4 regions of the Paenibacillus sp. FSL R7-0345 genome follow, and region 1 is predicted to be linked to each of the others. Evidence: riboswitches for the same ligand, from Rfam matches in the RefSeq annotation. Region 1 holds a riboswitch; each other region holds the start of a gene.

The links. A riboswitch is a leader RNA that binds a small molecule or an ion and turns the genes downstream of it on or off. The one in region 1 is predicted to bind cyclic di-AMP.
Region 2: another riboswitch for cyclic di-AMP. It lies ahead of NST84_RS26990 (KamA family radical SAM protein); the one in region 1 lies ahead of NST84_RS00515 (C40 family peptidase).
Region 3: another riboswitch for cyclic di-AMP. It lies ahead of NST84_RS02490 (hypothetical protein); the one in region 1 lies ahead of NST84_RS00515 (C40 family peptidase).
Region 4: another riboswitch for cyclic di-AMP. It lies ahead of NST84_RS16025 (APC family permease); the one in region 1 lies ahead of NST84_RS00515 (C40 family peptidase).

Annotation. Positions count from the first base shown of each region.
Region 1 covers NZ_CP152002.1:102,086-109,769, reverse strand. The annotation lists gene NST84_RS00525 (M1 family aminopeptidase) at 1-678, shown strand, start outside; gene NST84_RS00520 (hypothetical protein) at 690-1,520, shown strand; cyclic di-AMP (ydaO/yuaA leader) riboswitch at 1,744-1,882, shown strand; gene NST84_RS00515 (C40 family peptidase) at 1,955-2,383, shown strand; cyclic di-AMP (ydaO/yuaA leader) riboswitch at 2,763-2,907, shown strand; gene NST84_RS00510 (C40 family peptidase) at 2,955-3,404, shown strand; gene NST84_RS00505 (GNAT family N-acetyltransferase) at 3,667-4,152, shown strand; gene NST84_RS00500 (cytochrome c) at 4,280-4,636, shown strand; gene NST84_RS00495 (4a-hydroxytetrahydrobiopterin dehydratase) at 4,732-5,019, opposite strand; gene NST84_RS00490 (hypothetical protein) at 5,256-5,549, opposite strand; gene motA (flagellar motor stator protein MotA) at 5,755-6,552, shown strand; gene motB (flagellar motor protein MotB) at 6,536-7,351, shown strand; gene rluF (23S rRNA pseudouridine(2604) synthase RluF) at 7,423-7,684, opposite strand, start outside.
Region 2 covers NZ_CP152002.1:6,236,124-6,243,807, reverse strand. The annotation lists gene NST84_RS26995 (glycoside hydrolase family 2 TIM barrel-domain containing protein) at 1-2,027, shown strand, start outside; gene NST84_RS26990 (KamA family radical SAM protein) at 2,318-3,460, opposite strand; cyclic di-AMP (ydaO/yuaA leader) riboswitch at 3,602-3,743, opposite strand; gene NST84_RS26985 (isochorismatase family protein) at 3,894-4,385, shown strand; gene NST84_RS26980 (copper amine oxidase N-terminal domain-containing protein) at 4,539-5,675, shown strand; gene NST84_RS26975 (hypothetical protein) at 5,703-6,143, shown strand; gene NST84_RS26970 (LLM class flavin-dependent oxidoreductase) at 6,234-7,274, opposite strand; gene NST84_RS26965 (peptidase G2 autoproteolytic cleavage domain-containing protein) at 7,480-7,684, shown strand, end outside.
Region 3 covers NZ_CP152002.1:571,025-578,708, reverse strand. The annotation lists gene NST84_RS02515 (lipoate--protein ligase family protein) at 1-577, opposite strand, end outside; gene NST84_RS02510 (CHAD domain-containing protein) at 834-1,745, shown strand; gene NST84_RS02505 (ThuA domain-containing protein) at 1,851-2,492, opposite strand; gene ytxJ (bacillithiol system redox-active protein YtxJ) at 2,730-3,056, shown strand; gene NST84_RS02495 (glutaredoxin family protein) at 3,053-3,292, shown strand; gene NST84_RS02490 (hypothetical protein) at 3,380-3,787, opposite strand; cyclic di-AMP (ydaO/yuaA leader) riboswitch at 3,894-4,093, opposite strand; gene NST84_RS02485 (hypothetical protein) at 4,238-4,444, opposite strand; gene NST84_RS02480 (TraB/GumN family protein) at 4,578-5,816, opposite strand; gene NST84_RS02475 (twin-arginine translocation signal domain-containing protein) at 5,936-6,130, opposite strand; gene NST84_RS02470 (ABC transporter permease) at 6,167-7,477, opposite strand; gene NST84_RS02465 (ATP-binding cassette domain-containing protein) at 7,470-7,684, opposite strand, start outside.
Region 4 covers NZ_CP152002.1:3,791,600-3,799,283, forward strand. The annotation lists gene NST84_RS16005 (hypothetical protein) at 1-3, shown strand, start outside; gene murB (UDP-N-acetylmuramate dehydrogenase) at 90-1,001, opposite strand; gene NST84_RS16015 ((2Fe-2S)-binding protein) at 1,158-1,976, opposite strand; gene NST84_RS16020 (ABC transporter ATP-binding protein) at 2,017-2,823, opposite strand; gene NST84_RS16025 (APC family permease) at 3,019-4,836, opposite strand; cyclic di-AMP (ydaO/yuaA leader) riboswitch at 4,972-5,131, opposite strand; gene NST84_RS16030 (disulfide oxidoreductase) at 5,359-5,790, opposite strand; gene NST84_RS16035 (thioredoxin domain-containing protein) at 5,790-6,542, opposite strand; gene NST84_RS16040 (ATP-binding protein) at 6,635-7,684, opposite strand, start outside.

The DNA.
Region 1 (7,684 bases):
GTCAGCTCCAACAATACGCTGCAGGCCAGCCTGGTTACGGTCCCTCAGCCGCTAAATCTGGAGACCTGGAAATATGCTGCTGCTGACGGCTACACACGCAATGTATATATCCGCGGCAAGCTGGTACTCAAGGATATCGAGCAGCAGGTCGGCACCAAAACCATGGATGCCATCATGCTGTCCTATGCCCGTAAATACAGGTTCAAACATCCGTCTACGGCTGATTTTCAAAAAGTTGTCGAAAAAGTAACCAAGCAGTCATGGCAGACTTACTTTGACCAGTATGTATACAGCGGCGGAGCACCCGATTTTTCCGTAGACCGCATTACCACCAGCACTGCCAAAAACAGTCCGGACGGCGGAGAAGCCCGCTATGAGGCTACGGTGGAGGTTAGCAATAAGGGCAGCAGCTATGCCAATGTTCCGGTCAAATTCACCTTCACCGACGGGTACACGGTACAGCAATTCTGGAACGGAGAGCAGAAAACGACTGCTTTTCAGCTATCCTACAAAGCCCCTCTGGCCTCTGTTGACATTGATCCCGGACACTCCATTCTCCTGGAGGCTAAGCATCTTAATAATTTCATGCTGGCCGAGCTTGCGCCGAAGACGCTCTCGCGCTGGACGCTAAGTGTAACCAAACTGCTTGAAACTCTGCTCGGAACTCTAGTCTGGTGAGGTGAAGGATAGTGAAAAGAGCGATTTCCCGCAGCTGGATCAGCATGAAGGAGCAATTTTATATTCTGATTCTGCTTTTTATCTACCGGCTGCTCTGGGGCTATTTTTTGTACAGGTTCGTCAGGTCAGCTGTCATTCCGGTCCTGCTGCGTTATCCGGACACCCATGCCGGCGGCAGCGGACTGGGCAGGCTGCTGTATTACATCGAAGGGCAGGCCGCCCTGGGTGCAGATCCGGGGGTCCAGCGCTGGCTCTGGCTGCTGCTCGGGCTGTCTCTGCTGCGGCTGCTGCTCTCCCCCTTTATCCGCGCCGGTCTGCTGCATGAGCTGCATCAGGAGCGCAGGGGGGAGCGCGGACTGTTCTTTTTCCCGGGGATGAAGCTTTACGGGCTCCCGGTGTTTATCTTCAGTCTAGCTGAATGGGCGCTCTCGGCGCTTCCATTTTACTGGCTGCTGCCCAAAATGTATAACCTGCTGTTAGGCGGGCTTCTCGATTATAGGCTCCTGCTGAAGCTTGTGCCTTATCTGCTGGCCTGGATGCTGTATCTGTATATCATCCGTACTGTACTGCTCTACATGCAATTCGGTTATACAGCCGGGACAGGCATGTTCTCCGCGCTGCTGACTTATATGAGGCTGCTTGTTCCTTCTACAGGGGCTTCAATCGCGCTTGGTGCAGGTGGGCTGCTGACATGGCTGCTGTGCGCGTTAACGGGTCTGTTCTATCCGGGACTGCCTGCGCTGCTTCTCCGTCAGGTTGCACCGCTTCCGTCCACCCTGTTCAAAATGTGGGGAATCGCCGCCCAGTATCATCTATGGAGCAGCAAAACATTTCCACAATAATTTTCCGCCAAAACGGCATATTAAAAGAGTCACTGCCTCTGCTTCAGGGGTGTGACTCTTTTGTACTTGGTATTAGAATTACAATGCATTTGCAAAACATCAAAACCTCTGATACAATGATGCCTGTACCATTAGTAACAACTTTGTAATCTTTTGAAACTATTTCGACTAACTGTATGTACCTTATACACTTCAACATTGTCAATCAACAGTCACTGTTCTGGTGCATAAAACGCCAAATTCCCAGCACCGGGAAGTGGGGGAACCATATTTTGGGTGAATTGATCTCGCTTTAGAGGGGTCATAGGGGAACCTTCTACCGAATCCTTAAGCTAACCTCGCAGGCCTTGGAAGGAGTACATCTTTTGAAAAGTCACACATTTTTTCGTACACACCTAAAAAAGAAATGCACCGCAGCAGCGCTGGGTCTTGTGATGGTGTTCACTATGGGGGCCGGAAGTGTCTCTGCTGACTCCAAAATGGATACCGTTATCGCTAAAACCATCGGAGTATCTTATAAAACCGGAGGAACAAGCACTGCCGGATTCGACTGCTCCGGATTTACAAAGTACGTATTCAAGAGCATCGGTCTTACTCTGCCCCGTACCTCCAAAGCACAGTACAGTGTAGGAACAGCTGTTTCCAAAAGCAATCTGCGTGCCGGCGATCTCGTATTCTTCAATACGCTGGGCAGCGGCGTCTCACATGTCGGTATTTACGTCGGTCAAGGAAAATTTGCACAGTCCTCCAGCTCAAAGGGTGTAATCATCAGTTCGCTTAGTCAGGCTTACTGGGCCAACCGCTACGTTGGCGCCAAACGCGTAATGAGCACAACAGCTTACCAGGCTGTCGCTTACGATTGAACATTCCCCACAACTATAACCTCTGACACATAATTGTAACTTATATGGCCCGGACTTGATTATTGCCGTAATCAGCTCCGGGTTTTCCTTTTTTATCCTTATTCTTTCTTTTACACATGTTTAGGGCTTATGAAACACCCCTCTTACTAAAAATTCCAACATTATTTCAGAAAAGGCTTACTTTGCATGTAAATTTGAGCCTTATTAAGCAGAATGCTCTCTTAAAAAGCGCGAATATTATGCACTAATATGTTTTAAGTGATTGCCAACGGCCTCTGTCTTTGCTACAATTATCGCAGTGAGCTTTTAGTAACATTTTTGTAATTATTCAACCGGGTTTTTCAAACGTTTTGTCATAATGTTCTGCCAGCTAATCTAATCAACAGTCGTGCCGAGTTCCCTTACGAAATAAGGGAAACGGGGGAACCGATTTTGGGTGAATTGACCTCCTATTCACAGAGGGGTCATAGGGGACCTTCAACCGAACCCTTAAGCTAACCTCGTAGGCATTTGGAAGGGGTATTTACTTTTGAAGAAGAAGTTAGCCGCCGCACTACTCAGCTTTTCTATTATGCTTACCATCGGGGCAGGAAGCGCTTTCGCTGATTCCAAGATGGATAAAGTCATCGATAAGGCCATCGGTACCAAGTACGTATCCGGCGGAGTATCGACTAATGGTTTTGACTGCTCCGGTTTCACCATGTACGTATTTGATAAGATCGGCATTAACCTGCCGCATCAATCCGGCTCCCAATACCAGATGGGTACTGCTATCTCCCGTGATAATCTGCGGGAAGGCGATCTTGTATTCTTTAATACAAGCGGCCGCGGTGTATCCCATGTCGGCATTTATGTCGGAGAAGGCAAATTCGCACATGCTTCAAGCTCAAAGGGCGTAACTATCAGCTCGCTGAGTGACAGCTACTACGTCAACCGCTACGTTGGCGCCAAACGGATCATGAGCACAGATGCTTACCATGCAGTTGCTACTGATGCTGAAGACAACGATGATGTTCAATAAGTAATGCTAAGACAGGCGTTTTCCATGATTTTTGCCGAAATCTTGGAAGGGGCCTGTTTTTTTGTCTATAAAATTACTTACCCCTCCCCTCCTGCATAAAACACCTTAAAACCCCAATTTTCGCGTTTTCATAAAATATTTTTTGTGATTTGTCAAGTTTCTGCCGGCCGGGCCAAATTTCTGAGTTGAACCGGCCGGCTTTTGTATATAATTAACTATACAGTATAGAATGATGCGCTCCTGAAAGGAGGCCTGTGGCCTTATGAGCAGTTCCCCTGTTACTTTTCAAGTTGTACCAATGGAGACCAGTCACGCTGAGGATATTTGCAGATGGGAATACAAGCCGCCCTATAACATATACGGATGGCTGCCCTGGGAGCAGATGCAGGCGCTGGGCATTGAGTTCGGAGATCCTGTACTGCGCAGGGAACAGTATATATCTGTCGTAGACGGCCAAGGCGGCTTATGCGGGTTTGCGCAGCTCTTTCCGATGGAAGGCGTTGTCCGGCTCGGAATCGGCATGCGCCCTGATCTATGCGGTCACGGAATGGGTCATTTATTTATGGACTCCATCGTTCAGGCTGCCCTGGACAGATACCCGGACCGGGAGATTGATCTGGAGGTGCTGACCTGGAATCAGAGGGCCATCCGGACATACCAGAAATGCGGTTTTACGATTACCGATACGTATGAGCGCCGGACTCCAACCGGGGATAAGCCATTTTATTGCATGGTGTATAATAAATAATTCTATAGTGAGAGCAAATCTGATAGCTGCAGCAAAAAACGTTCATTTTTTTGACACAAACTCTATGACAACGCTTTACCTTTCGGTATAATGAAGAAAGCAGCTTACATGGAGGGGACGGATGGAGATGCAGAAATGGATCATGAGCGGTTTGTTTTTTGCCGCCTGTGCCTTTGCGGTAGTACTCTTGTTCACACTGCCCGGCAAAGAGGAAGTTGCGGAAGAGAATAAGCCTACAATGCCTCAAGTTACTCTGGATGCCGCAAGTGCAGAAGCCGTTGTCAAAGCCAATTGCATTTCCTGCCATGGTGATCAGCTTCAGGGCGGTGTAGGCCCAAGTCTGCAGCATGAAGGCAGCGAGCGGGACGCCGAGGGTATCTACAGCATCGTCACTAAGGGACGCGGGCAAATGCCGCCCTTTAAGGATAAGCTGGCCCCTGAGGAGATTGCCAACGTTGCGTTATGGCTTGCAGAGAAAAAGTAAGCATTTATACTTTCATTAAAAATGCCCGTATAAGGACCCTATCCGGTCCTTTATACGGGCATTTCTTTGTGCAGCGGTTATGTTAGACCGTGTACCTATCGCGCTTTGTCAAAGGCTTCATTGAATTCATTAGCCTGGCGGATATCCAGCGCCGCGAGGCCGCTCTCTTCTTTTGCCGATAAGCGCAGGGTGACGGTTTTGTAGTCAATGGTTATATGCGGATGATGATCAAAGGCCTCGGATATAGTGGCTACCTCATCCACAAAAGCAATGCCTTTCATATACTCGCTAAACATGTACTTGCGAACCAGAGCCTCCTGATCCAGCTTCCAGCCCTCCAGCTTACCTATCTGCTCATGCAGCTCTTCCACTGATAATTGCAATTTGCTTCCTCCCTTACTTAATTAGCAGTAAAGTCCGTATATTTCTGTTCTTTACCTGTTCCATAAGCCTTAAACAAAACATCCCTCAGCTTCTGAAAGTCCAAGGGATGCGCCAGGATGAAGGCTTTTTTTCGGTTTAATGTATTCTGAAATCCCGGCAAATAGCACTCATCAGCTCAATTTTACCATGGCTGCAAGGAGAGGGGCAAACGCGTGCACCCTCTGCTGCCGTCCGGCTAGACGAGCACTACCGAAGCCAGATCTTCTTCACCCAGCAGAATGTTGATCCGGTGCGTCTCCTTATCATAGATAACGACTCCGCTGCCCACATGAATTACCGGCTCATTGCCAAGCCCATAGAACAGATCCTCCGCCAGGGCCTCCCATACTTCCAGCTTTGATTCCTGCGGCAGCTCCTGCCACTCCTCAGGCTCCATTTCAAAAAATACATAACCGTCCGTAATGCGGCTGACGGCCTCCTTCAGTTCATTCAGAATCTCACTATAATCTCTGCCGTGCTTCACACCCACGTCTATCACTCCGTTTTCTCCACAGATGAATAATAACTTACCCTATCTATTATAGCCGAAAAAATGACTTCACAAAAAAGGGAATGCTGTCGATAAATAAGAATATACGTGATTTGATTCCACACAGGGTGTCCTGCTGCTGTTCAAGGATGATACAAGCGGCTGTGACGAATCACTTTTTAATTCTCATGGACGAGGTGCATAAATGGAACTTTCAACAATACTTGGTTTAGTCTTTGGTCTGGTTGCGTTTATCGGGGGTATGATCCTGAAGCACGCCCCGCTTACAAGCTTAAATAACCCGGCGGCATATGTCATTATTCTCCTTGGTACGGTAGCCTCAGTCTTTGTGGCCTTCCCGATGGCAGAGCTCAAGACGATCCCTAAGCTGTTCAAGCTTCTCTTCATTCAGCAAAAAATGGTGAAGAAGTCGGATCTTATTACCACTTTCATGGAATGGGCGTCTATTACCCGCCGAGAAGGATTGCTGGCGCTGGAATCGAAGGTCGATGAAATCGAAGACGATTTCCTGAGAAACGGGATGCGGATGATTATCGACGGTAACGACCAGGAGTTCGTCAGGGACGTATTAATGGAAGATATTCACGCCACTGAAGATAGACATAAAGCCGGCGCATTGATCTTCTCCCAGGCAGGGATGTATGCCCCTACGCTGGGGGTACTCGGAGCCGTTGTCGGACTGATCGCCGCCCTTGCCGATATGAGTGACATGGATGTACTCGCCCACGCGATTGCAGGAGCTTTTATTGCTACGCTGCTCGGTATTTTTACCGGATATGTAATGTGGCACCCGATGGCCAACAAGCTTAAACGTATCTCTAAAAAAGAAATTCAGCTCAGGCTGATGATGGTTGAAGGGCTGCTCTCTATCCAGTCAGGGGTTTCGACTATTGCAATCAACCAGAAGCTGTCTGTCTTCCTTACCCCAACAGAACGCGCCAAGCTAAATAAGGAGGCCGGTTCGAGTGAGCAAAAAGACTAGGCATGAGGAACACGAGGAACATGCCGACGAATCCTGGCTGTTGCCTTATTCCGATCTGATGACCCTGCTGGTTGCCCTGTTCCTTGTTATGTATGCAATGAGCGCTACGGATGCCAAAAAGTTTGAGCAGATGAGCCAAGCTTTCAGTACCGCATTGAACGGCGGTACAGGTATCCTCGACCAGCGGTCCGCCAGTCCTACCGAGTCACAGCTGGATCAGGGAAAAAACGACAAAATGGATAATGTGGTTGCCCCTAATACAGGCGAATCCGAAATTGCCAAGCTGCGCAAGCAGGAGCAGGAGGACCTTGAGAAGCTAAAGAAGCAGTTTGACCAGTATATTGAGAAGAACGGGCTTACCGATCTGCTCAGTACCAAGCTGAACCAGTCCCAGCTGATGATTACAATCAGTGATAACGCCTTATTCGCCTCAGGTGAGGCTGAGGTTAAGGATGAATCGCGCCAGCTGGCCAAATCGATCTCGTATATGCTGCAGCAGTTCCCGGATTATAATGTTCTGGTACAGGGCCATACGGATAACATCCCTATTTCCAACAGCAGTTATTCGTCCAACTGGGATCTTAGCGTAGACCGGGCCCTTCATTTCATGAAGATTCTGCTGCTGAACCCGAATCTCGATCCGGTTAAGTTCAGTCCGATCGGCTACGGGGAATATCACCCGATCGCCTCCAACTCAACGGCTGCCGGACGGGCACAGAACCGCCGTGTAGAAGTCTCTATTCTTCGGAAATATACAGATTCAGCCGAGACTACAACCGTTGCTCCGGCGACCAAATAAAAGAACGGCATATATGACAAAGAGCTGCTTTCCGGGATGTCCGGCAAAGCAGCTCTTTGTCATATAGATTGCTATTGCAGCTCATAGCTGAGCATGGCTCCCAGCTCCTGCTTTTCCTGTACGGTTAAATCGCGCCATTGCCCGGTCTTCAGGGCACCGAGGCGGATATTCATAATCCGTATGCGCCGCAGACTTCTAACCTCGTAGCCAAAGGCGCTGCACATCCGCCGGATCTGCCTATTCTTGCCTTCAGTCAGGACAATGCGGAATTCGCGCTCTGATATCCGTGTTACTTCACAGGGAAGCGTCTTGCCGCCAAGGATTTTCACTCCG
Region 2 (7,684 bases), 850 kb from region 1:
TCTTCAAAGGTGTTAACCGGCATGAATTTAACTGCCGCACAGGCCGCAATATTACCCGCGAGGATATGCTGTGGGATATTGAGACACTGAAGAGAAGCAACATCAATGCCGTCCGTACCTCGCACTATCCGAACCAGACTATGTGGTATGAGCTGTGTGATGAATACGGGGTTTATGTCATCGATGAAATGAACCTGGAAACTCACGGCTCCTGGCAAAAGATGGGCGCGGTTGAGCCTTCCTGGAATATTCCGCACAATGACCCGCAATGGCATGATATCGTGCTGGACCGCGCGATCAATATGGTGGAGCGGGACAAGAACCATCCGTCCATTCTGATCTGGTCCTGTGGTAACGAATCGTATGCAGGGCAAGTCATTTTGGATGTGGCGAACTGGTTCCGCAGCCGGGACAACAGCCGTCTGGTGCACTATGAAGGCGTGTTCTATGACCGCAATTATAATGATACAAGTGATATGGAGAGCCGGATGTATGCCAAGCCGGCCGACATCGAGGAATATCTGAACAGTAACCCGGACAAGCCGTATCTCAGCTGCGAATATATGCATGCGATGGGGAACTCCGTCGGCGGCATGCATAAGTACACAGAGCTTGAGAACAAGTACCCGATGTACCAGGGCGGCTTCATCTGGGATTATATTGATCAGTCCATTCTGAAGAAGGACCGCTATGGTAACGAGTTCTTCGCTTATGGCGGCGATTTCGGTGATCGTCCGACAGATTACAGCTTCTGCGGGAACGGCATTGTCTTCGCTGACCGGAAGTGGACACCGAAGATGCAGGAGGTTAAATTCCTGTATCAGAATTACAAGCTTGCGCCAGACCAGACATGCATCCGCGTGACGAATGAAAGTCTGTTCGCAGGAACCGATCATCTGGCACTGGAATACAGCCTGTACTGTGACGGTGAGCTGCTGGGCAAGTGGACAAAAGAGGTTGACGCTGCTCCGCAAAGCGAAGTGCTTGTGCCGATTGAGCTTCCGCAGACGGAAGGAACGCCGGGCGAATACAGCATCCAGGCTTCCCTGGTGCTGAAGGAAGCAGAGCTTTGGGCCGAAGCCGGATATGAAATCGCCTTTGGCGAGCATATCTTTAACGTGGAAGCCGGGCAGGCGGAACTTCCGGCAGGCGCACTGAATGTAGTAGAAGGAGATGTGCAAATCGGCGTAATTGGCGAGGGCTTCACTGTAATCTTCTCCAAGCAGGTCGGATCACTGGTATCGCTGAACTATAAAGGACATGAGATGATTGAGGCTCCTCCAGCTCCGCTGTTCTGGCGGGCAACGACCGACAACGACAAAGGAACCCAGCTCGGTTACCACGGCGGAGCCTGGTATGCGGCAAGCCTGGCCCGCAAATGCGTGGAGGTCAGCCTTGAGAAGCTGGAAGGTTCTGTTACGGTAAGCTTTGACTACCGGTTCAGCATTCATGAAGAGCTGGCGTTCAAAACAGCCTATACCGTATACGGCGACGGATCGGTAAGAGTACGTACACGCTATTCCGGTGCTGCCGGACTTCCGGATGTGCCGATTGTGGCCTTGTCCTTCAAAATGTCGGCTGACTATGAGCAGTCAGAGTGGTATGCGATGGGACCTGAGGAGAACTACATCGACCGTGCATTCGGCGCCAGACTCGGCGTGTTCAGCCGGAAGGTGCAGGACCTGCCGTCCCGCTACCTTGTACCGCAGGAATCGGGTAACCGCACCGGCGTCCGCCGCGTGAGCATTACCGATAAAGCAGGAGTCGGGCTGCAGATTACAGCTCCGGCAAGCGCGCCTGTAGAGTGCACTTTGTCGCCTTACACTGCATTCGAGCTGGAGCATGCTGCTCATCCGTTTGAGCTTCCGCAGGTTCACTACACTGTAGTGACTGTTGCCGGCAGACAAATGGGCGTCGGCGGTGACGACAGCTGGGGTGCACCGGTTCATCCGGAATACAGAACTCCTGCGGATCAGCCGCTGGAATATGAATTCTTCCTGTCCAGTGTGGGATTAGGAGAGAGATAATTTAATGTTGTGAAGTGAAGCCGGCCCCGTTCTGATGATATTCAGAGCGGGGCCGGTTTTTGCTTGGGTGCTTTTGAATACATGGTGGCATTTAGTTGGAAATTCGGCACTTAATTCTTTGATATTCAGCTTAGTGGAGCCATTAGTTGGAAAAACTACACTTATTTTTAGCCTCAGCTTCTAATTATGGCCAAATCGGCAGATATAAGTGACGTTTTTACAACTAGTAGAGCGATTTCAGGGGTTTCGCCCAGAAATAGATGACAATTTTACACTTAGCTTAGTCAGGACTAAACCTGAAGAGGTACCGGAATGACACCCGCGCTTTTCTTCACAGGCTTGCTCCAGTACTGCTCGTTTCCGGGGAGGTCATCGAACCATTCGGCATCTTCCGGACAGTCGAGAATCATGAATTTCCCGTACTCCTGATCGCGGGACTGGTGGTACTTAAGATAGGCTTTGCCGTCTTCAATAGCCAGAATTTCAATTTTGCCGGAGGAGTGGCTCATGGAGAGCCGGACTCTTTTGCCGAGGCCTGAGGTTCGGGCTTTGGCTTCTTCGACGATCCGGTATACCTGCTCAAGCGGCAGGACGAATTCACGGTTGCCGGCGATCGGCCGGTTAATAAAGAAATAGTAGGGCGTGATTCCGGCCCAGGACAGGCGGTCCAGCAGCTCACCCAGAACAGCAGGGTCATCGTTAATGCCCTTAAGCACCGGAGTCTGATTGACGATAATCGCGCCGGCATCATGCAGGGCTCTTACGGCCCGTTTGGCCTCAGGTGTAATTTCCCGCGGATGATTAATATGCGCCATAATATAAATTCGTTTCTCTACAGTAGAGTGGGTGCGGATCAGCTCCAGCAGCTCAGGGTCCTGAGAGATACGCATCGGATTGAATACCGGCAGCTTGGAGCCGAGGCGGATGATTTTGACGTGTGGAATAGCTCTAAGGCTCTCAATAATGAAACGCAGCTTGGTCGTTGAGAGAATCAGGCTGTCTCCACCAGTTAGCAGGACGTTGTTGATTTCAGGATGGGCGGCGATATACTCGATTCCGGCGGTGACATCGGAGGAGGCTTCTTTGACATCGTTGCGGAATAGCCGTTTACGGAAGCAATAGCGGCAGTAGGCACCGCAAACCTCGGAGACAATCAGCAGCGCGGTGGTCCGGTATTTATGCTGGCAGCCATTAACGACGTAGTTGGCCTCCTCATCAGAGGCATCCCACTGGCCGTATTCCATAAGCTCACCTTCAGCGGGAATAACAAGCTTGCGGATGGGATCCTCCGGGTCCTCCCAATTAATCAGTGATAAATAGTAGTCATTCGCCCGGAACACAAATTTGTCCGTGACCTCTTTGAGCCGCGATCTTTCCGCTTCAGGCAGCATTTCCATTTTGTTAATGTCGGTTATGTATCGTACCTTTTGCACATGAATCTCTCCTTTGTTCTCCTAATGGCGAGACAATAGGGAGCCTTGATGTCAAAAGCCAAACTGTTAGCCAGCAGGGCCTCTAAAGAACACAAAAAGAGACCCTTAGCACAAGGGTCTCATGTTATAAACATAAAAAAGCAGACCCATCCACTACTGACGAGGTTAGCTGACGGACTCGGGTAAGATGGTACCCTACATTGCATTACTCAATGATTCGCCCCAATTGACTGGTTCCCCCGCTTTCCAGCTGGAAATACTGGAAATTAAGCGTAGTTCAAGTATAACCTGCAAAGTTTGCTGAAGTCAAAGCTGTTGGCAGAGTGCACGGCATAATATTTTTCAAGGAAAATTATAATTAAACTTTATTTGGCTTACTGCTTGATTGTGTTGTACGATATCGGCATATCTTTTTACAACAAGGAGGGTCTTGATGAAGCTGGGCTATTTGATCATCGATATGCAGGAGATTCATGTGCGGGATTACGTGGATCAGAAGACGCTGGACCGCGGCTGCGAATATATGAATTATGTGGCGGACATGCTCCGGGAGAAGGACCAGCTGGTCATTCACATTCAGGATATTGAGGGAATAGAGGAAGATACCAAGGAGCGCTATAATATTATTCCGGAAATCCGGGTAGCGGACAGTGACCTGAAAGTTACCAAAGAGCATTCGAACGCATTCTGGAAAACAGAGCTGGAGCAGCTTCTGAAGGAGCACGGTGTTGAGCTGCTGATTATCTCCGGCTTCTCGGCTGAGCACTGCGTGCAGTTTACCTACAATGGGGCGAGCGAACGGGGCTTCCGGCCGGTTTTGCTGCAAAATGGCGTTCTGAGCGCACACAGCGATACCGTGACTGCCGCCCACAGAGACCGCAATCTGATCTCGTATCCGGTGATTCCCTATTTGATTAACCAGTAGTATGAATGACCAGTGACACCCTGTTTGTCTGCAGTATTATGCTGCGGAACAAACGGGTGTTTTTTTATTTGGGATCCGTGAATAATATTGAAACTTTTTCCAAATAATCTCGTCCATTAATACATAGATATCTGCATGGGGGAGGATTACATAATGAAAAATGGGAAGCTGGCTGCCGGCATTCTGGCCGCGGCCATCGCTTTAAGTCCGGGAGCGGCATCTGCGGCTGCGGACAGTGTTATTCAGCTGAATTACAAAGAGACTTCGCTGGGCAGCAGCCAGGTAGTTACTTCTGGTACTACGCTTGTTCCGCTGCAGCAGCTGGCAGAGACGATGGGCTACGCACTCACCTGGAACCAAAGTACGAAGTCAGCGAAGCTGATCCGTCCGGGACATGAAGTTACATTAACTGCCGGTACTGTTAACGCAACGGTAGACGGCAATGCGTCAACTCTGGCTGAAGCACCCCGTATCCTCAAAGGTAAAATCTATGTCCCGCTGGTGTCGGCAGTCAGTCTGCTGGGCGGCAAAACGGTGTATGACAAAGACAGCAACCGCCTGAATATTGTGGACGAGCTGCGTTATTCGGTTGCTTCCACGCAAGGCAGGACGTACTGGGTCTCCCAAAAGAACGGCGATGTATTTTATAGTGCTTCCGTTACCGGAAAGCCGGTGCTGATCGGGGCGCTGCCGTTTACGGATCTGATTTATACCCATAGCCTTGCGGTTAAGAATGTAGGTAAGGGTACGGAGCTTTTGCTGCTCACCGATAACCATTATGCGATGTTCAATGATTTCAGCAACAGCTATCAGGTACTGATCCGGAACGGCAAAATCCTGAAGCAGATGGACTATCACTATATGGCCAAATCATACATAAAAGCTCCACTGCTGAAGACGGGCCAGCTCTACATGACTGACGGCGGGAGTGTCCAGTACATAAACGCGGACGGGAGTCCGGGTAAGCTCTTTGACCTGCAAAGCATCACAGGCACAGAAGGGAATTACACCATCGAATACGCGGCGGAAGATATTATTCTGGCGCGCTTAATGACAAGCACACAGTTATTTGCCATTCATACAGCAAGCGGGACAAGCGTCAATCTTAGTCAGCAACTGATCAGTGCCGGGGACCGTAAAGAGTGGGACCGGGCAGACGGCTCGGATGACTTTTATCTGACAAAAATGCTGGTGCTGAAGAAGCGGGAGGGAAACGTGATGACTTTCACCTATGCAACGCTGCCTGACGGAAAAGTGAAGACCGTGACGTATACAGTGGGTACGCAATAAATCCGGGGTGGGTTAAGGAGGAGCATAATGAGAAAAATGACTGCTGTAGCAAGCTGTCTGTGTATCTTTATGGTTGCTATTATAGCAGGATGCAGCAGTTTAGCTAAAGGAGAGCCTAAAGAGGTAGAATTGAAGCAGCTTAGCAGTGGTGCTAGAAGCTTTGTAAACCAGATCAAGGATAAAAGCGGACTGTATCTGTATTCACCTGCCGGCGGGCAGGCTTATCTTATCGTTAACCACCTGGTAACCGGGAGGGATAAGGAAGCGAAGTATCTGGAGTCGTTGAAATCAGAATTAAAGGATCATTTATTAAGACTAGATGTGAATGAGCTGGGGACAACAGAGTATACGGATCAGCGGCTGGGAAAAATAAGGTTTTTTGAGCTTGGTGACAGCAGCGGGAAATATAGCGCGATTCAGGTTTACAAAAACGGAGTGGTGAGCAAATTTGATTCCATAGGCGGTTAACTGCAGCTCAGACCTTGAACAACGCCAAAAAAGAGATGCCCGACAGACCGGGGGATGGTCTGCGGGGCATCTCTTTTACATTACATAACGTTATTTCCGGGCCAGCTCCTGCCGTACAATCGGGGCAACCTTGGTGCCGAGCAGCTCGATCGCGCGCATAACCTCGCGGTGCGGCATGGTGCCGACGTTGACGTGGAGGAAGAAGCGGGTTACGCCGAGGTTTTTGTGCAGCAGAATGATCTTCTCTGCTACATACTCGGAGTCGCCGACATACAGTGCTCCGCGCAGGCTGCGGGCATCGTCGTAGGTTGCGCGGTTGTAGCTCTGACCCCAGCCGCGCTCGCGTCCGATCACATTCATCTGCGCCTGGGTGGAAGGATAGAACAGAGCCGCCGCCTGCTCGGTTGTTTCTCCGACGAAGCCGTGGGAATGGGTCGCAATCTGCAGCTTGTCAGGGTTGTGCCCAGCCCGCGCCGCGGCTTCCTTGTACAGCTTCACCAGCGGTGCGAAGCGTTCCGGCATGCCGCCGATGATGGCGAATGCTACCGGAAGACCGAGCATGCCCGCCCGGATAGCCGACTCGGGATTGCCGCCGGTGGCAATCCATACCGGCAGCGGGTCTTGTACCGCACGCGGATAGACAGGCAGGTTGTCAATCGCCGGACGGTGGCCGCCGCGCCAGGTTACCTTCTCGGAGGCGCGGATTTTCAGCAGCAGCTCGAGATTTTCTTCGAATAGTTCATTATAATCGTCCAGACTGTAGCCGAACAGCGGGAAGGATTCGATAAAAGATCCCCGGCCAGCCATAATCTCCGCCCGTCCGTTAGAGATGCCGTCAAGTGTGGCGAATTGCTGATAGACCCGTACCGGGTCATCCGATGAAAGTACGGATACGGCGCTGGTAAGCCGGATGTTCTTGGTCATTGCCGCTGCAGCCGCCAGGACAACCGCAGGCGCGCTTCCGGCATAATCGGCCCGGTGATGCTCTCCGATTCCGTATACATCCAGTCCGACCTGGTCGGCCAGGACGATTTCCTCAACCGCCTCACGCAGTCTTTCAGCATGGCTAATTACCTTGCCGGTCACCGGATCGGGTGTCGTTTCCAAAAATGTGCTGATTCCTATTTCCATCTTAATCCGCCTCCTTCTTCATGAATCTATCTTACTATACTTTTTAATGTTTCTCAACTTTAGTAAGTGATATTTCGGAAATTATTATGGGCTGCTGTGCCGGCCGTGTCATGCGCCAATTTGGATAACTTGGACCGTTCTGCCGTTACTGCTCTCCGCTGTGGGACATAGTTTATTGTAATACGGACGAAAGCGGTGATCTGGAATGGGGGAAGGGATTGGTAACACGGCGAGCGGCTTCGCTGCCCATGCCGAAGGATTGAACACGACTGCGAGCGGTGCAGCCGCTCACTCGGAAGGGTTTTCTACGGTTGCCAGCGGAAATAGCTCCCACGCAGAGGGAAGTACTGCCGTAGCGAGTGCAAGCGCGTCTCATGCCGAGGGCTATCTTACACAGGCAACGAATGATA
Region 3 (7,684 bases), 470 kb from region 1:
TGCGCTGGGCGATGCCGCAGAACTTGCGGCCGCCGATCGCCATATCGAAATCGCCGGGGCAGTACGAGCCGGCGATTTCGCCTGCCCTGATCTGTGCAGCCGCCTGCGGATGGCTGGCAGCTGCGGCTTCGGCAATGAGCGAAGCCAGCAGCCGGAAATCATCGTGAAAGTCCAGCTTGCCCGGAGCTTTCGGCAGAATTAGCGACACATTCACAATGCCTGTGTCGAGCGGCACGGCCGCCCCGCCGGAATGGCGGACGGCCGCGGCGTAGCCGGCCTGCTCCAGCCCGGCCATCGCTGCCGCCGCATGAGGCAGCCTGCTGTCCCGCAGCCCGAGCGCCACCCCGCCGGGATGGCTCCAGATATGGAGGCACGGCGGAACCAGCCCGGCTCCGATATCCCGGCACAGCGCCTCCTCGAACGCGAACGGGATGAGCATATCCTCCGCTTCTGCAGCGGTCAGCTCTTCGGCCGGATGCTCGAACAGCACCATTTTTGCCGGAAGTGTACTCGCTGTTCTGCGTTCCTGCCCTTCAAAAAGCTTGTCCAGCAAACCCCCATTTTCATATGAAACCACTGATGTTTCCCCTCTTCCGTTGATAATTAGTTAACACGCCGCAAGTCCGTCAGTCCCTGAGTCTTGCTTCCGGGAAACCGGAGTTTGCTCCATTGTAACCCATCCCCTGACCGTATGCATAAAAGAGCGGCAAAGTCATTTGAAATCAGCCCCGGCAACCGTTATCCTTATAGCAAGGAAGATCGTCCCAGTATTGAACGAAGGATGTGCCGAAACTCATGCAATAGCAATACACCACATATAGGAGTGATGCCGCATGACCGTAGACCAGCTGACCAACGACAAGCAGACGAACAAAACCCGGCAGTGGGAGCAGGCGATGATCAAGCTCTATGTCAACTTCCGTGATTACAGCAAGGATGTGCTGAAGGGCTTCGGGGAAGAGGATATCCACCAGGCCAGAGTGAACAGCCGCAAGCTGCTGACTCTGCTGTCGATCCTTGACCCTGACCATTCTGGCGCCGGAGAGCTATACTCCCATTTCAAAAAAGCCCAGAAGCGGCTCGGTAAAGTCCGGGATGCTGACGTGCTGATTGAATCGTTCAAGGAACGGCGCAAGGTAGCCAAAAAAGACGGTGATGACAAGACGGCCGGACTGCTGAAGGCTGTTATCAAGCACCAGAAGGACCAGCGCAAAAAATACCGCAAAAAGCTGGAAGCCGAGCTTCCGCAGCTGGCCGGGAAGGAGCTGGATGGCTTGTGGAACGATTTTCTCACCGGGCCGCTGGAATCTCTGACCTTGAAAAAGGATGCCAACGTTGTTATGCGTGAGCTTGAGGTAGCCTTCGACCAGAAGAAAAAAACCTGCAAGGCACTGTTCAAGGGGCCGGACGCTACATCCCCCGAAGCCTTTGAAGCGCTGCATGACCTGAGAATTGCCGCCAAGGAGCTGCGCTATACGGCGAATGCTGCCTCTTTTGCACTTAATCAGAAATTTCATACTCATGAAGAATACTATAAGAACATTCAGGAGCAGCTTGGGATTATCAACGATAAACGGGTCTGGCTGGATACCCTCCAGTCCATCGGACGAGACGAGCTGGGTGTAGGCAAAAAAACCTGGAGCGCGTTCACAGACAGCCTGAAGAACGAAGTACTGGAAGCGCTATATCATAACGAGGTTGTACCGGTTGCCGAGAAGCCCCGTGCAGCTTCAAGCGACGCTTAATATTTCTTCATCTGCACAAAAAAGCGGGAAGCGCATGATCCACATGGCGTTTCCCGCTTTTTTTGCCTTGCTTTAAGTTCTGCTGCTTAAGTCACCTCTGTAGGATTACAACTGTCCGGCCGCCCACAAGGCACCTCTGTTGATCAGTTTGCGGAACGGTTCACTTGAGAAAGAGGGCAGATGATGCCCCGGCATCAGGTAGGCGACCCGTCCAAGCCCGAATTCGTGGCACCAGGCAGCCTGCCGCATCGCTCCCCCGTGCAGATATTCCGCCAGCACCGTTGTCTCAAAATACGGCTGCATATCAAAGTAGTACGGCTCGTCCTCGATTACAAAATCCTCAATCCCCTGGACAATCGGATGCTCCCGGACCGCCGCCGGAATATTGATTCCAAGCGCCGTATAGTCAGGGTGATGGGTAAAATGTCCGCCCAGCATCACACCAAGCTCCTGATTACGCTGCATGGAGATGCCGTTATGGACAACCAGCAGGCCGCCGCCACCTGCTACATATGACAGCAGCGCCCCGCTGTGGGCAGGTGCAATTTTGTGGTCGGAGAACTCCGTGTAAGACACAACCAGCGAATATTCCGCCAGTGTCTGCGGGTTCAGCAGCCCGAAATCCTCGGAAGGCTCAACCGTAAAGGCAGGCGACAGAATCTCCTTAAACTCCTCGTCCACTCCGGCAAAAGGATGATATTTCACGTCGGTATAGCTGCCCAGTGCAAGGGCTTTCAATTCTGGCATCAGAGATCACACCTCTTTCCTTTCAAGGCTGTTTTGACCGTAAAGCCTGTCTCCCTCACCTTAGCACGCCCCCCAGGTTTTTACAACGTTCGGAAGCTCCCGGATGGCGGCAGCGGAATGCTGCAAGCTTTCTTTTGCTTTAATTTTTAACTATGCTACAATCATAGTTACAGGTTAACAGCTATGTTTAACCGGCAGTACTGCTTACTAATTTTGTATCCCAGGAGGGTGATATCGATGTCTATTCAACAGCTGCATACTTCTGACGAACTGCACCAATATGTCGGGCAACCCGGCAAAAAACTGCTTTTCAAGCACAGCACAACCTGCCCGATCAGCGCCAAAGCGCATGAGGAGTTCCAGGCTTATGTTCAAAGCTCGGATACACCGGCAGCGATTGTCCATGTTATTGAGGACCGTCCGGTCTCCAATCAGATTGCCGAGGAGTTCGGCATCAAGCATGAATCCCCGCAGATTTTCCTGCTGGACGGCAGCGAAGTGAGCTGGAACACCTCCCACTGGAAAATTACCCGTAACGCCATCAAGGAGGCCGTTGAGCAATGAGCCAGCCGGTAATTGTCTATTCCACCGCAGGCTGCAGCGACTGCAATCAGGTTAAGCAGCTGCTCACCAATGAGGGCATTCCCTTTGAAGTGCGCGATATTATGGCCAGCGCAGTGTATCAGGAGGAAGTTGAAAAGCTTGGTTTCATGGGTATCCCTGTAACGGTATCCGGCGACCGTGCCATTAAAGGCTTCAACCTGCCTGAGCTTCAGGAACTGATTGCGGCTGCAAGGTAACGTCACTTTTTACTCTGTACAATAAAAAGGTATTCCCTGGTCCGAAGCCCGGGGAATACCTTTTTTATTATCATTGCCGGCCTTTCGTTATTCGCACTCCGCCGCCAGATGCCCCACCTGCCCGCTGTGGCTGTAGATCACATTGTCAGCCCCAAGCCCTTTGTAGACTAACCTTGGTCTCATGGAGGTTGTAATTACGGAAATCGGCCCGCTCGTCCATGTCCGGCACATCTGCACATACCGGCAGCATAAGGCGACACTGCTCTCGAACAGATAGATCCGGCCTACCGGGAACGGCGGTCTGAGCCAGGTGTTCAGATGCCGGGTATCCACTTCAAAAATCACCTCAACCCCCAGCTCTGTCAGCCGCTGCTTCTCGGCCGGATTATTGGCGAGGCCTGCGAATCTGCAGCCTTTCATTTTGAGCAGCTTGATAAATTGCTCTCCCGCCTTTGTCGGTGCACAGATTAGTGCATAGTCCTCCTGAACGTCCATTTCCGTCTCCCCTTCCCCTTGCTTCTCTATCTGAATTTATCTATTAAAACACAGCAAAAAACCACAAAGGATTCCCTTTGTGGTCCAGTTAACGGTCACAATGCGCTGATCCTCTCTACAATACGCTTACGAGGTTAGCTGACGGATTCGGGCGTTGAGAGTCGCCCTACCTGTCTGCCGTATTGAGAGTTCACTTCTCATTCAGCTTTCAGGATTCACCCCATAACCGGCCCGGCCTGTTTGCCCCGGCCTCCGGTTGTTGGTTCCCCCGCTTTCCATTACACGGAAATTAAGCGGATATCTTATGAAGTTAGCTTAAACAGATGTATCATACCTTTTGCAGCACCTGCTTGTAAATCGTCAAACCCGGCAAAATAACCTCCGGGGAAGAAGAAAAACACGTAAATAACGCTTACTTTCCGCTTTTACTCTCTGTTTCTTCAAATTGCTTCATTTCTTTTTCCTGCCGGTATTGTTCTTCTTACTGCTCTTGGTAAAACGCAGGAAAGCCATCAGGCAGCCGAGAATCCCCAGACCCAGCAGCAGTGTCTGCAGAGCGCCCAGCAGTGTACTTCCCTCCGGCTGCAGCAGACTGCTGGCTATAATCAGCAGGATGGAAACAGCTACCAGTACAGGTGTTTTTAAATTGATGTTCAAGATTACCACTCCTTAGTACAAAGGTACACTATTGCCGGCGAGATCACCAGCCTTCCGCAGATTAAGCCTTTTTTACACAAAACAAAAACAGGCATCAGCCCTGTCAGGACGATACCCGTTTTTATTATTTCATCTATTTCCGCACTACTGTATATCCCTTATCCTGCAGCAGCTTCACGATGCCGTGCTCACCCAGATAGTGTGCTGCGCCGACTACGATGAAGTACTCCTCGTTTTTGCCGTTCTTGAGATATCCGTCAATTTTGTCGGCCATACCGATGTTGCGGTCAACCAGCATGGCTTTGTAATATTCAGCATCTCCGGAAAAGCTGTTGGTCAGCTGCAGCAGCTGCTCATCATTACCTGATTTCCAGATCTCGGCCATTACATCGACGCTCTCATCAATCTGATCGTAATTTTCAATCGCTGACAGCAGATTAGCCTCCTGCAGCTCTTTGGAGAAGTTGTTGAACATGCCCAGCTGGGATTCGTAGGATTCCAGCTCCATAATCGGAATTTTGCGCTCAATCGCCTTCTGGATAAAGTACAGGTCGATTCCGGCGGAAGCCTCATAGCCGGCCGTCGCTGATTTCAGGCTGCTGAGTGTCGTTTCTGCTACCCAAGGCTTAAACTGGTCCAGTGCATTTGCCTTAACGCCCGCCTGCTTAAGCACCTCGCCCAGCTTGGCATATGTCTCACTGGAGATATGATCCTTCAGCGTCGTACCGTCCTGGTACATACCCATATCCAAAACCAGCTTCTGCGAGGCCTCGTCGGCTGCTTTGCTGATATCAATTTCTACCCCGAGATAATCGGCTTCGGCAAAGGCTTCTTCAAATTCTGCATTCAGCGGGTAAAAGCTCTCATCCGCAATATGCATCGATCCGACCAGATACACGGTATTGCCATTGCTCTGGACTTCCCACATGAAGCCGCGGCCGCCTTGGGTATTTACAGCAGTCTGGCTGCCGCCGGCTGCTGTCTTGGTCTTCAGGATGACCGTACGGGTCTGTGCATCCCAGCTGACTTCGTAGCCTGCAGCATCGCCCAGCACCCGGACCGGCGCATAGGTTACACCATTAATGACTGTAAGCTTGCTTTTCAGCGTAACGGCTTTGCCGTCAATAATCGCATAGATGGTATCGCCAGCCGCATTCTGCAGCTCTGCATCCATCGCTTCAAGCGTGGCTCTAAGCGGAACAAGCGTTGTACCCTGATTGTTGACCGGTGAGCCGCTCTTGTATTCTACGGTCTGATTGTTCACTTTTACTGCCGGCTGCTGGGGAGCAGCAGCCACGGCCGGAACTGCCGCCCCGGTAAGCAGTCCTGCCGAAAGGGTAAGGGATAAGAGCATTTGTTTCCAGTTTTTCATCTACATTGTCTCCTTCAGCTTCATAGGGTTCACATCATAAAATTAAGCAAATACAGGATGGTTGAGACATGAGAGTGACAAGACCTTGTTATTTAAGTAATTTAAGTGCAGCTCTTCCGTTACGCTCTGCTTCTGCGTTCCTTGGCCTGGCCCCACAGGATTACAATCACTGCTGCTGCACTTACGCCTACAGTCAGCCCCTGGAGGAAGTCCCGCACCGGGGAACCGCCTGTATCGATCACCAGACCAAACATAATCATGTTAAAGGCACACACTGCAAGAAATAGAAAGTTCTGATTTTTTTTACTCATCATATGAGGTTGCTCCTCTTATTTTTAATTTTTATATGATTAGATTTTATAAGCTTTCATTGCTTTTCTGATCTCCTTGATGCTAGGACGCTTACCATACATCAGGACGCCTGTGCGGTAGATCTTGGCCGCCAGCCAGCCGAACACAAAGGTAGTTGCCAGCAGAATAACCAGTGAAACGATGATTTCCCAGAATGCGACCTGGCCGACCCCGATGCGCAGCAGCATGCTGAGCGGTGAGGTGAACGGGATAAAGCTGGCTACCTTGACCAGGGTTGTATCCGGAGCCCAAATACTGAATAAAGGAACGTAGAAGTTCACGAAGCCGATCATCATAATCGGCATTACAGCCTGGCCGAGGTCCTCAGTACGGCTGACAATCGATCCGACCGCTGCGTAAATCAGGGCATACAGGAAGTAGCCAAGAACATAAAGGATAAGTCCGTAGACCAGCAGCCCGATATTCAGCTGGCTCAGATCCAGTTCAAAATCAGTCAGGACACTTGCATTGTGCGGCAGCATCAGATTGGCAGTAACACTGAGCGCTATAATGGCAATCTGCATCAGCCCGACCAGGAAGATACCAATGACCTTACCGAACATCTGGGTTAACGGGGATGCGCTCGTAATCAGAATTTCCATAATGCGCGAGCTTTTCTCCGAGGTAACCTCTGCCGAAATCATATTGCCGGTCATCATGATGGACATGAAGAACAGAATCAGCAGGACGTATACAACAACATAGTTGATCGTTGCGGCCGTCTGTTCAGCCTCTTCCCCTGCCTGGGCCCCGCCTTGGCTGAGCTCCTGGGTGGTAATCGTTACCGGGGCGTACATGGCTGCAATCTGGCTGTCTGTCAGCTTGTCACCGACAATGAGCTGCGTGTTGACTGCCTGCAGGGCGCTCTGCAGATATGTCTGCACTTCGCCTCCAAGTTCGCCGTCCTCATTGTGGTAGGTTACAGGCGGCAGGCCTTCACCGCTTGCCCCCCCGAAGGTAAGGTAGCCTTCGATGTCGCCTTTATCCAGACCTTCCTTTAATGCTGCATCATCAGCCGAAGAAAAGGCTGTGAACGTTACTGCAAATGTATCGTCGGCCGGATCAGCAGGAGCAGGAGCTGATGAGGCCAGGAGCAGTTCTGCTGCCGGATTGCCCGATTCAGCGATTACTGCAATTTGACTCCGGTTGCCGCCATCCGCCTTATCCTCACCCTTGAACACTTTGATAAAATAAGGAATATTCATCCCGATGCTCAGCAGAATAACCATAATAAGCGTTGTTATAAGAAAGGCCTTGGTCTTCACCTTGTTTTTAAAAGTAAATCCTATAATCGTCCCCATCTTATTCATTCGATTCACCCACCGCTCTGATAAAGATTTGGTTTAGCGTCGGTTCTTTGATCTCGAAATGCTCGACTTCACCGGCAAGAATGGCCTGCTGCAGAATACGCTGAGCTGCGCCGATCTCGCTGATCGACAGCACATAACCGCGTTCCTGCCGCTTCACTGCAGTTACACCGGCAATCCCCTCCAGCCCCGGAACTTCTCCGGCGGTCC
Region 4 (7,684 bases), 3.3 Mb from region 1:
TAATACAGAAGGGTTCATGATAATAACATGTTCGCTATTTGTATTTAGACAAAAAAAGGAGGCCACAGCTGTATGCTGCGGCCTCCTCTTCAATCTTCCCCGATAATCCGGACTTCCGTCTCCAGATCTACCCCGAACTTATCCTTGACCGCAGCGCGGACATGATGGATTAGTCCAATGTAGTCGTTGGCCGTAGCATTATCCGCGTTTACGATAAAGCCCGCATGTTTGCGGGACACCTCTGCCCCGCCGATTCTTACGCCCTGCAGCCCGCTTTCCTGAATCAGCTGCCCGGCGAACCGGCCCGGCGGACGCTTGAATACACTGCCGCAGGAAGGATATTCAAGCGGCTGCTTCGATTCCCGCAGATAGGTCAGCTCATCCATTTTCGCTTTGATGGCCGCAGGATCTCCCGGCTGCAGGGCAAAGCGCGCCTCCAGCACAATATAATCTCCGCCGGCAAAAATACTGTGCCGGTAACCAAACTGCAGCTCTTCGCCCCGCAGTGTAACGAGCTCTCCGGCCTTGTTAACGGCCAGCGCACTGTGCAGCACATCCTTAACCTCGCCGCCGTACGCACCGGCGTTCATATAAAGCGCGCCGCCTACTGTTCCCGGGATGCCGCAGGCAAATTCCAGGCCCGTCAGCTCCTGCTCCAGCGCATAGGCCGAGGTATCGATAATTTTGGCGCCGCACTGGGCAATCAGCAGCCCGTTCTCTATAGTCATCTTATCCAAAACCGAAGTATACAGCACAATCCCGCGGATTCCGCCGTCGCGGATAATGACATTAGAACCGTTGCCCAGCACGGTTAAAGGAATGTTATTCTTGCTGGCATATGTAACAACACTCTGTATTTCCTCATAGCTTGCTGGTACAGCCAGAATGTCGGCTATACCGCCGATTTGCGTAAATACATAAGTCTTCAGCAGTTCCCGGCTTCTTACCGTTCCGTCCGGAAGAAGCTGCTGCAAATCCTGTTCAATTTGGCTTATATTCATGTTCATGCTCCTTTATAAATCAATACATAATCACGTTATCAGCCTGATTAATGGCATCCCCAACTGTAACAACGAACAGGCTCCCTTGTCAATGACGGGAGCCTGCGGCTGATGCTGTGCTATCGAAGTTTATGCGGCAATTTTGCAAAATATGATCTACGCCTGCCCGGCAGAGGCCGTATTGCGGAATTCTAGCCGGCGCACCGCCCGCTCATCCTCTTTCATCCGCGGACAGGTGTAGCAATAGCTTCCGCCTTCAGTGCGGTAATAAAGGCAGCAGCGGTTACGCATATTCACGGTCTTACCGGGCTCAGCCAGCGATTCGATCTTGCGCACCTGGACATGGAACGGATTTCTCTTCAAGCCGAACACCTCTGCCGGCATTTCTTCGCGAAGATACCGGTAATCTTCCTGCAAAGTTTCCGGCAGGCCTGCAGGAAGATCTCGGGAGGTAAAAACCTCCAGATAATAGTTGAACTTAGTGGGCAGCTGGCCCCAGATTTCGCTTCCGGCAAGGCCTGTGACATGCGATAGCATGGACATCAGCGGAGCAGCCGAATCCCGGTAGAACTGCGTCAGCTGTTCATTGCGCCAGTCTGTCCGCAGCTTGGCGTCTGCAGGAGCCGGAGTGAATGACCATTCGTCCAGGGAGAAGACTACACGCCAATATCCATTAGATGGAATGAGGTGCACAGACAAGTCGGACAGACTGATACCAGGACTGGCAGAATAGACAGAAAGAGCATATTGGACCGCAAGGGCCACATTACCAAAAGCACCGGCAAAATAGGTTGCAGCCACCTTGTCATCCAGTCCTTTGATAAGCGGCCTGTAACACTCGACAAAGGCTCTCATTCCCGCTTCATCCGTCATCTCTGCAACATTAAAAGAGTGCACTGCCCCTTCCGGAATACCGTGGTGCAGATCAAATGTACTGCTGAAATCCTGTATCTGTTGCTGTTGTGCATCATTCATTCCATTTCCTCCTCTGTATGCGTGCCACTTGTTGTTTGTTTTACAATCCTGCAGCCTTATAAGCCGCCAGCTCATACGGCAGGCACAGCGGCACGCCGGTACGCGGATCGGCCACGATATCGCACTCAATGCCGAATACTTTGCGGAGCACATCCGGTGTCATAACCTCAGCAGGAGCCCCTTGGCTGATGACTGTGCCTGCTTTGATGGCCACCATATGCTGCGCATAACGGGAAGCATGGTTCAAGTCATGCACGACCATAATGATCGTGCGGCCTTCCTCCTGGTTCAGCTTCTGCAGCAGCTGCAGCACTTCCAGCTGGTGTGCCATATCAAGGAACGTAGTCGGCTCGTCCAGGAACAGAATATCCGTCTGCTGAGCCAGTGCCATCGCAATCCAGGCGCGCTGGCGCTGACCGCCGGAGAGACGGTCAATCGGGCGGTCATGGAATTCATCCATGCCGGTTACCGTGATCGCATTCGCGATAATTTCGCGGTCTTCCGGCGTCATTGTGCCGAAGCCCTTCTGATGCGGATACCGTCCGTAACTGACCAGCTCGGACACCGTCAGTCCGTCCGGAGCCGTCGGATTCTGCGGCAGGATCGCCAGCTGGCGGGCCACCTCTTTGGTCGACAGGGTATGAATGGACTTCCCGTCCAGCATTACGCTTCCGCTCTTGGGCTTCATAATCCGGGCCATTGTTTTCAGAATCGTAGACTTACCGGAGCCGTTAGCTCCAACCAGCGCTGTAATTTTCCCTGTAGGCAGCGACAGGTTCAACCCTTTGACAATCGTTGCTTCCGCGTACCCGATACTTAGCTGTTCCGTGTTCAAACGTTCTGACATTATCTCCACTCCTTAATAATGGTTGTGATTTTTGGGTATGTATGAATTTCAGTGCCAGGGCAATTGAAATTGTTTATCATTCAACTGATATTGGTTCTCAATTATTATTATCGCAAATATATGAAAGTTGTACAAGAGTGCATAAAAAAGCCGCCCCGTCATCAACGGAAGCAGCTGTTTCTTCATGTCACCTGTCTATTTGTGCAAATGGTAAGGTACTGTCGCTACAACGATATCCTTTTGATTCATCAGATAGGAACGGATGAACAGGCTGGTCTGATTATGCAGAATGGCCTGCCACCAGTGCTTCGTAATAAATTGCGGAATCAGCACTGTAATATGATCCGTTGAAGCGGTTTTCCACTCGACGGTATCAATAAACTTGACGAGCGGACGGATAATGCTCCGGTACCGGGAACGCAGGACAATCAGGCGCACGCCAGGATTCCACTCCTCCCACTTCTGCTCCATTTTATGAATCTCTTCCTCATCAAAGCCTACATATACTGCTACCACATTATCCGTCAAAGACTTGGCATAGCTGATCGAATGCAGTACAGCACGGGTCACACCGGCAACAGGCACGACTACTGTACTTCCTTTAATACAAGGCTTATCGGTTGCCGGGCAAATCCGCAGCTGGTCTGCCGTGTTGAGATAATGACGGTGAATCCGGTGAAACACGAACATAACAACCGGCAGGAAGATGAACGCCATCCATACGCTGGAGAATTTCGTAATAATGAAGATCAGCGTAATAGTGAGCGTAGTCAGCATACCAACGGTATTCACCGCAAATTTGTTCTGCCAGCCCTTTGGTCTTGTTTTGAACCAGTGCACCATCATTCCCAGCTGCGATAAAGTGAACGGGATAAATACACCGACAGCGTAGAGCGGAATCAGACCTTCTGTATTTCCGTGAAAAGCAGCCACCAGCACCGCCGACAGCACACCGAGGAAAATAATCCCGTTAGAAAAGCCCAGCCGGTCTCCGCGGACCATAAAGGCATGCGGCAAATATTTATCCTTGGCAAACATGAAGGCCAGCAGCGGGAATGCCGAGTAAGCAGTATTTGCTGCCAGGAACAGGATGACAGCCGTAATTCCTTGGATGAAGAAGTACAAACCGCCGCGGCCGAAGGTCGATTCGGCAATTTGTGAAACAACTGTGGCTTTTTCATCCGGTGTAACACCGTACCAGTAAGCCAGCAGGGTGATGCCTGTGAACATTACGCCGAGAATAAGCCCCATCATCATCAGGGTTTTGGCGGCATTTTTTTCAGCAGGAGCTTTAAAGTTCGGAATGGCATTGGATACTGCCTCTACCCCGGTCAAGGCCGAACAGCCGGAGCTGAACGCCTTTAGCAGCAGGAACAGGCTGACATTGGATACCGCCGAGCCGATCTCAGGCACACTGGCATGGGCGCCCCCCGTCAAGTATTTAAACACACCCGCAACAATCAGGAAAAAGATCGAGCCGACGAACAAATATACCGGGATTGCGATAAAAGAAGCAGACTCCGTAACCCCGCGCAGATTGACAATAGTAAGCAATATAATAACAGAAACTGCAATAAGCACCGTATGATCATGCAAGCCTGGAAAAGCCGATGTAATCGCGTCCGTACCCGCCGAAGCGCTAACCGCAACAGTAAGTATATAATCTACTAATAAAGAGCCGCCGGCTAACAGGCCGGTAGGAACACCCAGATTGCTTTTGGCTACGATGTAGGCCCCTCCGCCTTGCGGATAAGCAAAAATCGTCTGCCGGTAGGATAAAATGAGTATGGCCAGCAGACCCAATACGGCAAGCGCGATTGGCAATGAGTACCAGATGGCAGTGAAGCCTGCAGCCACCAGTACCAGGAGAATTTGTTCCGTTCCGTAGGCCACAGACGAGAGCGCATCAGAAGACAGGACAGCCAGTGCTTTCACCTTGGATAACTTTTCATGATCGAGTTCATCTGACTTCATCGGACGTCCGATCAATAGTCGTTTTACCTTGCTTACCATTGTTGTAACAGTTCCTCTCTTTGTTAGTTGAACCGGTTATACCGTGCGCTGTTTTCATCGTTTTCATAGGTGAATTTTCATAAATGCAGGCACAAAAATAAGCATACGGAAATGATCCGCATGCCTAGCGCATGGTCATTATCCCACCTTTGCTTACGAGGTTAGCTGGCGGATTCGGGCTGTGGAAAGCCCTACGGTTACAGCCTTTTCGGCCTGTCTCCGATTCACCCCGACGGCCTTGCGGCCGAGTATGGTTCCCCCGATTTCCCTACGGAAAATTCAGCGCGTATTCAACTTCTCACAAGGCTTAATGATAGTCTACAAAGCTTTTCCAGTAAAGCTGTGAAACAAATGAAAAGGAATGAAAAAACATCCAAAACACGCGATTCCAGGACCCGGGATAAGTCGGGCTTTCATTCTCTTGCATTATCCCTCTGTCTCATGGTTTTATCGTGTTTTGGATGTTATTTGTGACAAAAAATTCAGGAAAATTTTATGCTTTAAATTCCGCCTGTCTGCTGCCTATTCCCCGTCCGCATCCTTGCGTCCTGTCCACAATAAAACGGTAATCAGGGTGAAGGCTGTAAGTGCCATTAAAGGGATGGTAATGAAGCCTAAAAGATTAATATAATCCTGATTGCAGGGAACGCCAACTGTACATGGAAGCACCTTGCTCAGCGCAGGAATCTTCTGCTCGGCATAATGGTATATAGAGATGCTTCCGCCAATGATACTTAAAGGTAACACGTACGGAATAATCTTTTTATCCCCGCGATACGTGGCAATTCCCAGCAAAAATAGCTGCGGGTACATGAAGATCCGCTGAAACCAGCACAGCTTGCAGGGCTCATATTTCAGCACCTCACTAAGGTACAGGCTGCCGGCAACAGCAATAATGGAAACAAACCAGGCCAGATACAGACAATGGCGGCGGCAGAAGGCAGAAAACCTCATCACTCGGCAGCCGCTGCTTCAGTAGCAGCCTGGATCTGGGCGTCAATAGCTTCCATGTTAAACGGCTCGTTCACCATTACCCCGTTTACAAATATAGTCGGGGTTGAAGATACTCCGGAGGCCGAGGCTAGCTGAATCTCGCTCTCCACCTGGCTATTATAGGTTTTGTCTTCAATGTCTTTGCGGAGCAGATCGAAGTCGATTGGCAGATTCTCTTTCTGCGCCAGCTCCACCAGGAAGTCTGCAGTCGCCCATTCCTTGTTCTCGTCACCCTGATTAGCATAAAGAGCATCATAGTAGGTCCAGAATGCATCGCTGTTCTGATTATAGACAGACAAGGCTGCGAGGGCAGCGGTTTTGGAATCATCTCCGATAAAGGCCAGGTTTGCAAAATATAAAGCGGCTTTATCCTGATTTACATACTCCTGAACAATCTGCGGCTTAATGACACCTGCGAACTGGGCACAAGCCGGACATTTGTAATCGCCAAATTCGACGATTTTGACAGGTGCATTCTCACTGCCAAGTCTTGACATTTCACTGTAGTTGAATTCAACCGGTGCGGCTGAAGTTCCTGTTGATGAGTCTCTTGCGGCCAGCATAAATAATCCCACAAAAATAATGACAACCAATGCGATTGTCGCAACAATCACTATCAATGTTTTCTTCTTCTGCTGTTCCATCCGCGCTACAAGTTCCTCATTTTTGCTCTTTTGGGGGAGAGCAGCGCTTTTACGTTTGTTTTTGCCCAAGTGAGAGTTCCTTTCTGTCCTGCGGGACAATAAATATAAATCATATAATTTAAAATTATATAATTAAACTTCTCACTTTGGCAAACAAGAGCTTACACGGCTTCCGTTTTTAGCTGCTGCCCCATGGCTTCCCTGCTATAGTCTTTCCCGGCCGACTGGAGTGTAAGCGTGAATATAACCTCAGTTCCTCTTCCAGGTTCTGACTCAATCCGGATCTGGCCGTTCATCAGCCCGACCAGCTTTCTGCAAATCGCCAGTCCCAGGCCTGTACCGGGATATTTCCGGTTATACCCAGCATCCAGCTGGGTAAACGGCTGAAACAGAAGCGGCAGCTTATCGGGTGAAATGCCGATACCGGTATCTTTGATTCTGAATGTATACTCCCCTTGGCCGGCTGGGGAACCGTTGTATCCCACTTCAATAGAGACTTCACCGCCGGGAGTAAATTTAACCGCATTCCCGATCAGGTTAACCAGAATCTGGCGGATTCTCAGGCTGTCACCTTCCACAAATTCCGGAACATTTGCAGCAATCCGCAGCTTCATCCCGAGCGATTTCTCTTTAACTGTGGCCTGGAACAGATCAGAACATTCTTTGAGCAGCTCCTGCAGCGGGAAGGCTTCACAGCGCAGCTTCAAACCGTCAGATTCCAGCCGGGAAAAGTCAAGCACATCATTGATTACACTGAGCAGCGCCTGACTGCTGTTGTACTGCAGCCTCAGGAGTTCCTGCTGCTCCGGATTAACAGTATCCTCTGCAAGAAGCTGGTTGATCCCGATAATCCCGTTCAGCGGTGTGCGGATCTCATGGCTCATGGTTGTCAGAAATTCGCTTTTCATCCGGTCCGCGCTCTCTGCCGCTTCCTTGGCCACAATCAGCTGCTGCTGGAATTTAATAAAGGCAGTGATATCCTCTGCAACTAGGTATATCAGCTTCTGGGTCTCATGAACAAGCGGAAAAACCGTGACGCTGCAGATCATTGTACCGCCGTCTTTCAACCGGATGCCTAACTCAAGTTTGCAGGAGTGCCCGTCTGCCGCCCTTGTTACTGCTTCCTTTAGCATAGCTGTATCCTTTGGAGTGCAGAGAATACTTTTATAATCGCCCAGTTCTTCTTTGCGGTAACCGGTCGTCTGCTGGAG